Regions from separate parts of the Nesterenkonia sp. AY15 genome, predicted to be linked through region 1. Evidence: riboswitches for the same ligand, from Rfam matches in the RefSeq annotation. Region 1 holds a riboswitch; the other holds the start of a gene.
What was found. A riboswitch is a leader RNA that binds a small molecule or an ion and turns the genes downstream of it on or off. The one in region 1 is predicted to bind S-adenosylmethionine.
Positions count from the first base shown of each region.

Region 1 (5,499 bases):
TCTGGATCAGCAGCAGCGTGTCTCCGCGCTGGGCCAGGTCCGAGCCCTGCGCCTCATCCAGGGCGAGCATGGTGCGGCGATCCAGCAGCTCCGTGATCGCCGGCTGCACCCGGGCCCTGCCGATGTCCAGGACCCCTTGGGCGGCGGTGGTCAGCTCGTCGAAGAACGCGGCGATGGTCTCGGTGTGCGCACTCAGGTGGCGCAGCCGCACGGTGACCCCGACGACGATGCCGAGGGTCCCCTCGGAGCCGACGAACAGGCTGGTCAGGTCATAGCCGGCGACGCCCTTGAAGGTGGCCTGTCCGGTGTGGATCAGCGTGCCGTCGGCGAGCACCACGTCCAGGGCAAGCACCGAATCACGGGTCACCCCGTACTTCGCACAGCGCAGCCCGCCGGCGTTGGTGGCGACATTGCCGCCGATGGTGGAGGTGCGGTAGCTCGCCGGATCCGGGGCGTACATCAGCCCGTGTTCCGCGGCGGCGGCGTTGAGGTCGGCGTTGATCACGCCCGGTTCGACGACGGCGACCTCATCCTCGGGTCGCATCGCCAGGATCTGGTTCATCCGGGTCAGGTTCAGCACCACCGAACCCTCGGTGGAGTTCGCCCCGCCGGAGACGGAAGTCCCAGCCCCGCGGGTGATCAGCGCGAAGCCATGCTCGCAGGAGAGTCGCACCAGCAGTTGGACGTCCTGCGTCGATTCAGCAAAGACCACGGCGAGCGGCGGGTGCACCTGCCAATGCTCCAGCGGCCCCTGGTCGACCGCGTGGGCGTCGAGCTCCGCGGCGTCGGTGGTCAAGGTGCCCGGCGTGAAGGCGCTGCGCAGGGCTGTCAGGACGTCATTGTCGGAGGCACTCATGAAAGGTGAGTCTAGGTCAGGGTTGACCTCCGGATATGGCCTCCGACACACTGAGGCCCAGTTGGAGCCCAGGTTCGGTGAGAGGCCAGTCTGATGTGCACACGTGTGGTCTACCTGGGCGAGCAGGATCGTGTGCTGACGGCCCGTTCCATGGACTGGAACGCCGACCTGGGGACGAATCTGTGGGTCTTCCCCCGGGGGCTGCCGCGCGAGGGAGGAGCCGGGTCGGAGTCGCTGGCCTGGACGTCCCGCTATGGCAGCGTGATCGCCTCCGGCTATGACATCTCGACCACCGATGGGATGAACGAGCGGGGGCTGGTCGCCAATGCCCTGTGGCTGGTCGAGTCGCGCTACCCGGGGCTCGACGATGCCCGGCCGAAGCTCTCCCTCGGCGCCTGGGCCCAGTACGTGCTGGACAGCTTCGCGACCGTGACGGAGGCGGTCGAATCACTCGCCCGTGAAGACTTCGCCGTGGTCACCGCCGGCGTGCCAGGGCAGCCGCGCCAGGCGACCATGCACCTGTCGATCTCGGATGCCTCCGGGGACAGCGCCATCTGTGAGTACCTGGACGGGACGCTGCAGATACACCACGACCGCGCCCACCAGGTCATGACCAATTCACCGCCCTTCGCTCAACAGCTGGCGATCGACACCTACTGGCGCGGCATCGGCGGTACCGTCATGCTCCCGGGCACCAATCGCGCCGCCGACCGCTATGTCCGGGCAAGCTTCTACATCAACGCGGTGCCGCAGGTGGAAGACCGCACCATCGCGACCGCGGCGGTGTTCGGGGTGATCCGCAACGCGTCGGTCCCCTATGGGATCAGCACTCCGGGGCAGCCGAACATCTCCTCGACCCAGTGGCGCACCGTGGCGGACCACAAGGACCGTCGCTACTTCTTCGACTCCGCGCTGCGGCCCAGCGTCATCTGGGTGTCCCTGGACCGACTCGACCTGCGAGAAGGCTCAGGTGTCCGCCGCATGGATCTTGCTGATGGCCCGCCCGACGGCCACGCCGGCGACGTCAGTGATCTCTTCGAGTCCGCGGAGCCGTTCGCGTTCCTCGGGCCGGAGTGACTCGCGGCAGGGTGGCCGAACATGACGAACTGCGAACCCGACCCCTGGCCCGCACTTGCAAGGAAGCATTCCGCGATGCAGACTTGGTCCTAGGTCAAGAGTGCCAGCGCAAAACCCCGGTTTGCTGGCCGGCAACCCTCCAGTTCGCGGTGGGGTGCCCCGGGTGACGACCTGGCTGAAACAGTCAGTGAAGCAATTCACCGACTCACTCAGCAAGCGCGGGCCACACACCAGTGCGGGCCCAACACCCCAGTCCTCAGGACAGGGCCGTACAGGATTCAGCGCCGGAAGCTCGACCACCGGCAGCGACGTTCACATCCGGCCCAGTTCCTGGGCCGCATTGAACGGAGAATCCTTTGAGCAACGAGAACACCTGGCAGTTCGAGACCCAGCAGATCCATGCCGGAGTCGCCCCCGACCCGGTCACCGGAGCACGGGCGCTGCCGATCCAGCAGACCACCTCCTTCGTCTTCCCGGACACCGCCGCCGCCGCGCGCCGCTTCGGACTCGAGGAGATCGCCCCGATCTACTCGCGCATCGGCAACCCCACCGTCCAGGCGGTGGAGGATAAGATCGCCGCCCTCGAAGGCGGAGTCGGGGCGCTCGCCGTCGGCTCCGGACAGGCTGCCACCACGCTGGCGCTGCTGAACATCGCTTCGGCCGGCAGCCACATCGTCGCCTCACCCACCCTCTACGGCGGCACACAGAACCTCTTCAAGCACACCCTGCCGAAGTTCGGCATCGAGGTCTCCTTCGTGGAGGACCCCGATGACCTGGAATCCTGGCGCGCCGCCACCCGGGAGAACACGGTCGCCTTCTTCGGCGAATCCGTGGCGAACCCGCGCGGGGACGTGCTGGACATCGAAGGCGTCGCCTCGGTGGCGCATGAGTTCGGGGCACCGCTGATCATCGACTCCACGCTGACCACCCCATACCTGATCAAGCCGATCGACTTCGGCGCCGACGTCGTCGTGCACTCAGCCACCAAATTCCTCGGCGGCCACGGCACGGCCATCGCCGGGGTGATCGTGGACTCCGGGCGCTTCGACTACTTCGCCCACCCGGAGCGCTTCCCCGGCTTCTCCACCCCGGACGAGAGCTACCACGGGCTGGTCTTCGGCCGGGATCTCGGCGCCGACGGGATCTTCGGGGTCAACCTCTCCTTCATCCTCAAGGCCCGGGTCCAGCTGCTGCGCGACCTCGGTCCGGCACTGTCCCCGCACAACGCCTTCGAGATCAACCTGGGGCTGGAGACCCTCTCGCTGCGGATCGAACGCCATGTCGAGAACGCGCAGAAGGTCGCCGAGTACCTGGAGGCCCATGACGCCGTGCGACGGGTCTACTACTCCGGTCTGCCCTCGAGCCCCTGCTTCGAGCGCGCTCAGAAGTACCTGCCCCGCGGATCCGGGGCGGTGCTGTCCTTCGAGCTCGCCGGAGGAGCAGCCCACGACGCTTCAGGTCAGGCCCGGGCGGGCCAGGCCTTCGTGGACGCGCTGGAGCTGCACTCGCTGGTGGCCAATGTCGGCGACGTCCGCTCCCTGGTGATCCACCCCGCCTCGACCACGCACAGCCAGCTCAGCGACGCCGAGCAGCGCGCCGCCGGAGTCAAGCCCGGACTGGTCCGGCTCTCGGTGGGCCTGGAGCATATCGACGACATCATCGCCGATCTGGACCAGGGCTTCGAGAAGGCCGCCCAGGGCGCTGTGAACGCGGCAGCGGAGGCCGGCGCGGACAATGTGACGAAGCAAGAAACCGCAGCGGCGGTCTGAGGTTAGGGTGATCAGGTGCTGAATGACTTTGGGAACAGGCCCGCCGGTGCGTTGAAGACCGCTGAGGTCGGCGCGTACACCTTCGAGGCCGGCGGGCGGCTGCCCGAAGTCACCCTCGCCTACGAGACCTGGGGCACGCTGAACGAGGACGGCAGCAACGCCGTCCTGGTCGCCCACGCCCTCACCGGTGACTCCCACGTCGCCGCCACCGCGGCGGATGCCTCCGTCGGATGGTGGGAAGGGCTGCTCGGACCGGGCCGCCCGATCGACACCGAGCGCTGGTTCGTGATCGCCCCGGCCATGGTGGGTGGCTGCTACGGCTCCACCGGACCCGCCTCCCTGGATCCCGAGGGGAAGCCCTACGGCTCCCGATTCCCCTTCGTGACCATTCGCGACTCCGTGCATCTCGAAGCCCGGCTGGCTCATGCCCTGGGCATTCGGAAGTTCCACACGGTGATCGGCGGCTCCATGGGAGGCGCCCGGGCGCTGGAATGGGCCGTGACCTACCCGGAGATGGTCGAAGGCGTGGCCGTCTTCGCCTGCGGAGCGGCCTCCACCGCGGAGCAGATCGCCTTCGGCCAGGCCCAGGTGCTGGCTGTGGAGAACGATCCCCATTTCGCCGGCGGCGACTATTACGGCGGCCCGGCGCCGCAGGCCGGGCTGGGACTGGCGCGCCGGATCGCGCACATCACCTACCGCGCGGAGTACGAGCTGGCGGTGCGCTTCGGCCGCTCCGCCCAGGGCATGGAAGACCCCGTCGGCTGGTCCCAGCGCAGGCGCGGGCGCTACCAGGTGGAGTCCTACCTGGACCACCAGGCCGAGAAGCTGCTCCAGCGCTTCGACCCCAACGCCTACATCGTCCTCGCCGAGGCCTTGATGAGCCACGACGTCGGCCGCGGACGCGGGGGAGTGGACCAGGCGCTCGCCGGGGTCACCGCGGCGCCATTCTTGGCGGCCGTGACCACGGACCGGCTGTACTTCCCGAAACAGTCCCAGGAGATCGCCGACGCGATCCCCGGGGACCATCAGGTGCACATGATCGACTCTCCGATCGGCCACGACGGATTCCTCACCAGCGCGGAGCAGCTCGGCGACGCCATGCGGGAGACTCTCCAGCTGGGGAGCCGCGCGCCCCTGCGCCTCTGAACCTCCGGCGGCTCTGAACCTCCGGCGGCTCAGGCGTCGTCGACGCCGCCACCCGGGGGCATGGACCCGCCGAAGAGCGGCTCGAAGGTCGGTCGCTTCGCGTAGATCCCATCCCCGGAGGACCTCCCGCGGAGCCGCCGGACCACCCAGGGGAAGAGGTGGTGGCGCGCCCAGACGGCGTCATCCACCCGGGCCGCACGCCAGCTCCGCACCGGAACCGGGCGCGGCTCCGAGGGCTTGAGATCGTGCTCGACGTTCATCGTCTCCAACACCATGCGGGCGATCGTGTGGTGGCCCAGCGCGGAGAAGTGCAGCCGGTCGTCGTCCCACATCTCCGGGCGGGTCAGCTCGCGCAGGGACCACATATCGGCGACCACGGCGTCATGCCGGGCCGCGATGGTGCGCACGTTCTCGTTGAAGATCGCCACCTTCCCGCGGATCGAGCCGACCACCGGGGTCTCGCGCACATCGGGGCCGTTGAACAGCACGATGGTGGCCCCAGTGGTGGTCAGGATCTGCACCAGGGTGTCCAGGATCCGGGCGGTCTCATCGGGGTCCCCGCCGGGCCGGATCACGTCATTGCCGCCGGCGCACAGGGTGATCAGGTCCGGGCGCAGCTCCAGGGCCGGGGCGAGCTGTTCGTCTCGGATC
Region 1 is NZ_JAJOYV010000001.1:264,534-270,032, forward strand. It holds gene LSI54_RS01210 (FAD-binding oxidoreductase) at 1-856, opposite strand, end outside; gene LSI54_RS01215 (linear amide C-N hydrolase) at 950-1,933, shown strand; SAM riboswitch class IV at 2,026-2,158, shown strand; gene LSI54_RS01220 (O-acetylhomoserine aminocarboxypropyltransferase/cysteine synthase family protein) at 2,290-3,702, shown strand; gene metX (homoserine O-acetyltransferase MetX) at 3,718-4,848, shown strand; gene LSI54_RS01230 (SGNH/GDSL hydrolase family protein) at 4,878-5,499, opposite strand, start outside.

Region 2 (5,499 bases), on a different contig from region 1:
GCGAGACCTACAGTGGCGAGGTGTTCTGCGCGGTCACTGGTTCGGTCCGGGAGCCCCACAGCTGGGTCTTCGTGTGGGTCGCCGTCGGAGACTCGGCGAGGAGGACCGCAGCGGCGAAGACACCAAGAGTGATGAGGAAGAGTGCCAGTCCCATCAAACCGTAGATGTTGAGCCATGCTGAGATGTTCATGCTCAGGACCGCGGCGAGACCGGTGACCAGAAGAACGAGTCCGCCGTTTCTGCGCCGCGCCCCATGAAGGGTCAGTCGCCAACTGCCCTGGATCAGCGTGACTAGAACGATGCCTGCGAGATTGGCGATCATGGCGACCCAGACCGGATGGGTTCCGAGGAAGAAGTCCGTGGCACTGAACCCCGAGAGCGCGTACCAGCCGAGTCCCGCGCTGAATCCAGCGAGTAGTGCGGTCAGCGCCGCGGAGCGGGTGGCGAGCGGCCAGAAGAACGCCGCGAGAACCGGAGCGAAGGTAGCGCCGTTGCGCAGAGTCCATGCCATCACATTCCACCAGGCTGACTCCTCGGCGCGCAGGAGACTGAAGATCACCATCAGGACAGTGAGCCCCACCAGCGCGATCCGCGTGTAGCGCACCAGCTCCACCTGGGTCGCTCGGGGACGAAGCGCGCTCCCGAGGTCCCGGCCCAGCGAGGTAGCTCCAGAGAACTGGCAGGGTCCCGCCCAGCCCAGGGCGCAAGCCCAGAGTCCCACGAAGAATACGGCCGCAGCCCAAGCAGGAAGGGAGCCGGCGATGTACTCGGCGATGCCCACCAGGGGCAGCGATGCATCCGGGACCACAATCGAGGCGGCGACGCCGACGACGATTCCGAGAAGGATCAGGGGCATGCCGATGATCGCCGCGAGGAAGAGTCCCTTCTGGCCGTCTTCCGGGCTCCGCGCCGACATCGACATCTGAAAGGCGGCCTGAGCCAGGGGAACATTGACGATGAAGGTGCCGAACCAGGCAACGATCAGCGATATGCCGGCGTTCGAGACATCGAACATCTGTGGCTGCTCCTCAGCCAAGGTCTCGAGACCGCTGGGCCCGGGTGAGACCAGGAACGCCCAGATGCCCACGATGAACATCACGAAGATCATCAGGACATTCATGGTCTGGGAGAATGCGACGGAGCGCATGCCGCCGAAGGTCAGGAAGGCGAGCAGGATGATCGCTGTCAGAGCGATGCACTGCCACAGTGGGATCTCCGTGACCGCGAAGAGGGCGGACGCGAAGGCGATGCTGGTGGCCACTGAATACATCGGAAACGTCAGACCGGTGATCACAGAACTGATGGCCTGGGCTCCGCGGCCGAATCGGTCCCCGATGATGCCGGTGACCGTCACCACGAGCTTCTCTCGCAGGGGCTTGACCAGCAGGAGCGCGATCAGCAAGATCTGCACCGTTTCGGCCACGCCGTACCAGACGGCCGACACACCTGTTCGGTAGCTCAGCTCGACGATCGCGATGTAGGAGGATCCCGAGAACAGTCCCGTGATGCAGAACGCGACGGTCCAAGGGCTGAAACTGCGACCGCTGACGAAGAATCCTCCGTGTCCCGAGCGGCCCACAGCGATGCGGCTTCCGAGTATGAGCCAGGCGGTGTATGCGAGTGCCAGGCCGATCGTCCAGAGTCCGACCGTTGTCATGCGTTCACCCCGGTCACATCTGACGTGGCATCAGCATTGATGATCTCGAAGATCAGACTCCCGACGTTGGGGTCCCCGTCCACCTCGTAGCCCCAGGCATGATTCGCCAGAGCTTCGGCGAGGCCAGGGGAGTTCTTGTGCACGAATGCCCACGCGACTTCCAGGTCGATGTGCGCGTCGCGCAAGAGATTGATCGCGGGGCAGATGTGTTCGGCCCACTGGGCGAAGTCTGTCAGGACAGAGGAGTCCTGTTCGCTGGTCTCTACGACCAGCTGCAACCGGTACACGTAGAAATAGGGTTGCACATCTGCTTGCCCAGCCAACCCGCGAGTGTCCTGACGTGCCAGGGTGTATGTGGAGATGTCGGTGAGGGGCAGGGCCCGCCGATGGGCCAGCTGTTCGACCGCGACGGCGATGCAGCTGCTGACACCGCCGATCAGGTACTCCATCGGTGCGGGGCCCTGATCGCTGCCGCCGCGCACCACAGGCTGGTCAGAGACGAAGCTGAAGTCCCGGACGGTGAGTTCGGTCCGTACTGGGCCCGACCACGTGCCAGCGACCCGCAGAGTCTTCGAAGAGGTGCGCAGGGGCGCCTCGGTGTACCTCGGGTTCAACTTGATCTCTGGTTGGCGAGAACACGCTTCAGGCATGGAAGATTTCACCTTTCATCGTTCCCAGCGGTAGCACCTGCTCACCCTGAAGGGTGGGGTTGCTGCGACGTCGTTGAGCTAGGTCTCTCAGTCGCTCTGGATGATTCGTTGTCTGCTGAAACCTAGAGCTGTCCGACAAAAGATGCAAACCAGTGAACAATTGTTACGTGGGCGCCCGCCGGTTCATTCGTCGCTCCAGACGGTCCTCCCCAGGTCACGCCGGAGGTCCGATTGGTCCCTAGAGGCTCAGAACAGGTGCGGCATCTCGTCGCGAAGCTTGGCATCCAGCAGCGGCGCCATCGATTCGATGTAGTGGTTGGAGAGGTGGCTCTGGTCGTAGTAGACCGCGATGTTGCCGATCACCGCCGGACAGATCTCCTCGGAGCAGAGGTGTTCGGTCATGTCCAGGGTGTAGAGACCATCCGGCAGGTCCGGCTCGGTGAGCGGGTTCGTGTCCTGGTAGCTGATGGGGTCCATTGCGCAGGTCTCGGCGTCCCCGCCCGCGGCGAGGCAGTCGGCCACCGAGTCTTCGCGCCGTGGCGTTCCGCGCATGAGCAGCACCTCGGGGCCGCGGTCCATGATCTGCTGCCACTTCTCCGGGGCCCCCCAGTAGATGTTCTCCGGGGTGCCGTCGGCGGGCACCCGGGTGCCCGCCGTGAACACCAGGTCAGGCTTCCGTTCAGTGATCACGTCGAGCAGGTTGAGGTTCCATTCATGGCACTGATTCTCCTCAGGGTCGGAGCCCGCGGTGAGCACGCACGCGGACTTGTCCGCGATCAGCAGCTCCCAGTTGTTCTCGGCGGCCAGGATCCTCCAAGCATGGTGCCACTGCCCGGCGTGTGAGCCTCCGGTGATCATCACCCTCAGATCCGGTTGGGCGGGCTCTTCAGGGTCTTCACACACCAGTACCTCACCGCGGTTCTCACCGTCGCCGCTCTCCTGTCGGCATCCCCAGTCGTAGTAATCCGGCCGGCTCTGCGCCAGCGTCTGCGGGTCTGGGATGAAATCCACACCGTCGGGGACTTCGGTGCCCTCCAGCGTGGCCAGCGCCCCTGGATAGTCACTACGGTCGACCTCGGCCAGGGATGGGGCTTCACTGCGCTGGGTCTGGATCTGGTGGATCCCGTAGCTGCTCACGGAGCCACCGATCAGCAGCACCGTCGCCGCGATGGCCAAGGGCACTCGGGGAGCGATGCGTGCTGAGGCACGGTTCACCGGCAGCTCCACCCATCGGTTGGTCAGAATGGCCAGCACCAGTGCGGCGGCCAGGATGATCAGCGCGCCACGCGCACCGAGCGTGGAGTATTCCCTGATCTCGAGGTAGAAGATCAGCAGCGGCCAGTGCCAGAGGTAGAGGGCATATGCATGATCGCCGATCCAGGTGAAGGGGTGCGTGGAGAGGATCCGGGTCGCCGTCGCGGCGGGGTCCTGTGTGCCTCCGCCGGGTCCAGCGGCCGCGAGCACGAGCGCCAGGCCCATCAGCGGCCACAGCGCCCAGGGGCCGGGGAACAGAGCCGCGCCGTCGAAGACGAAGCCTGTGGCGATGATCAGGACGACGCCGGCCCAGCCCGCCGCGAGCCGCCAACGGCGCGGCAGCGTCAGCGCGGAGCCCAGCAGGGCCAGCAGCCCGCCGAAGCCGAGCTCCCAGAAGCGGGTGCGAGTCATCAGGTACGCCTCGTCCTGGTTCACCCCGCCCATGTAGACGGCGTAGCCGAACGACGCCGCCACGATCAGCCCGGTCATCACCCCCATCACCAGGATCGGACTGCGTCGGGTCCGCTTGGCCACCAGCACCGCAGTCAGCGCAACCAGCGGCCAGAGGAGGTAGAACTGGCCCTGCACGGAGAGGGACCAGAAGTGCTGGAACGGACTGGTCTCCGGGCCGGCCGCCCCGTAGGTCAGCTGGGAGGTGATCAGTTCGAGGTTCTCGAAGTAGAGCAGTGACGCGCGGGCCTCGGCGAGCAGCTGAGAATGTCGGGTCTCCGGGAAGACGAGCAGCCCGGCCAGGGTCGTGACCAGGATGACCAGGGCAGCAGGGGGAAGCAGCCTTCTGGCAAGCCTGGCCAGATACCGCCCGACCCGGATCGTACCGCCGCTCTCCACCGCCTCGCGCAGAAGCATCGCGGTGAACAGGAATCCGGAGATGGCGAGGAAGATGTCGATGCCGCCGGAGACTCGGCCCGCGCCGAAGAGGTGGAAGAGCACCACCCCGAGAATCGCTAGACCACGCAGACCGTGGATCTCCGGTCGGTACCGTCGCTCGGGGGCCACCCGTGAGGAGCGATGGTCAAGAGTCGGAGCGTGATTGCTGGCCGGAGAGGGTTGGCGCAAAATGGTCCTGCCGTAGGTCCGGGTCTTAGGATGCCGACTCGCGGAACGCAATGTTCTTCCAGTCGGCACGTCGTGACTCAGTGCACCCCAGTCGCGCCGATTTGGCAACTCGAGGCAACAGTCGCTAATGCTCTCTGACCAGGATTTATTCGATCAATCAGAGGTTTCGGGAGGGGGCTTGGGAGCTACCAGCTCAGCAGCGGATCGGACCCTCTAGGTCCTGCCCCAGGACCCCTCGGCTACGGGGTGACCCCAGCCTGGTAGCGACTCGTGGACCCAGCCTGATAGCGGCCCAGGGTGGCGTCGCGGAACTCGTAGAACCGGCCCTGTTCGATGCTGGCCCGGATGTCATCGACCATCTTGATCGTGTAGTGCTCGTTATGGATGGTGCACAGCGTGTTGTAGAGCATCTCCTTGGCCTTGAAGAGGTGATGCAGGTAGGCCCGGGTGTAGTTCTGACAGGTGTAGCAGGTGCACTCCTCATCGATGGGGGAGAAGTCGCGCTTGAAGCGGGCCTGCGGGATGTTGTAGCGACCATCGGGGTGATAGACCCGTCCGGTCCGCGCCACCCGAGAGGGGGAGACGCAGTCGAAGGTGTCTGCCCCGTTCTCGATAGCGGTGAAGAAGTCTTCGGGCTCGGAGATCCCCAGCAGGTGGCGCGGCTTGTTCTCCGGGAGCTCCTCGGCCATCCAGCTCACGATCACCCCGAGGTTCTCCTTGTCCAGGGCGCCGCCGATTCCGAAGCCGTCGAAGCTCTGCCCCTCGATCTCCATAGAGCCCAGATCCTTCGCGGCCTTGCGCCGCAGATCCTCGTACTGGGCACCCTGGAGCACCCCGAAGAGTGCCTGGTAGGGGCGGTGG
Region 2 is NZ_JAJOYV010000010.1:6,222-11,720, reverse strand. It holds gene LSI54_RS12045 (sodium:solute symporter family protein) at 8-1,657, opposite strand; gene LSI54_RS12040 (OsmC family protein) at 1,654-2,307, opposite strand; SAM riboswitch class I at 2,320-2,414, opposite strand; gene LSI54_RS12035 (acyltransferase family protein) at 2,554-4,578, opposite strand; gene tgt (tRNA guanosine(34) transglycosylase Tgt) at 4,878-5,499, opposite strand, start outside.
Region 2: another riboswitch for S-adenosylmethionine. It lies ahead of LSI54_RS12040 (OsmC family protein); the one in region 1 lies ahead of LSI54_RS01220 (O-acetylhomoserine aminocarboxypropyltransferase/cysteine synthase family protein).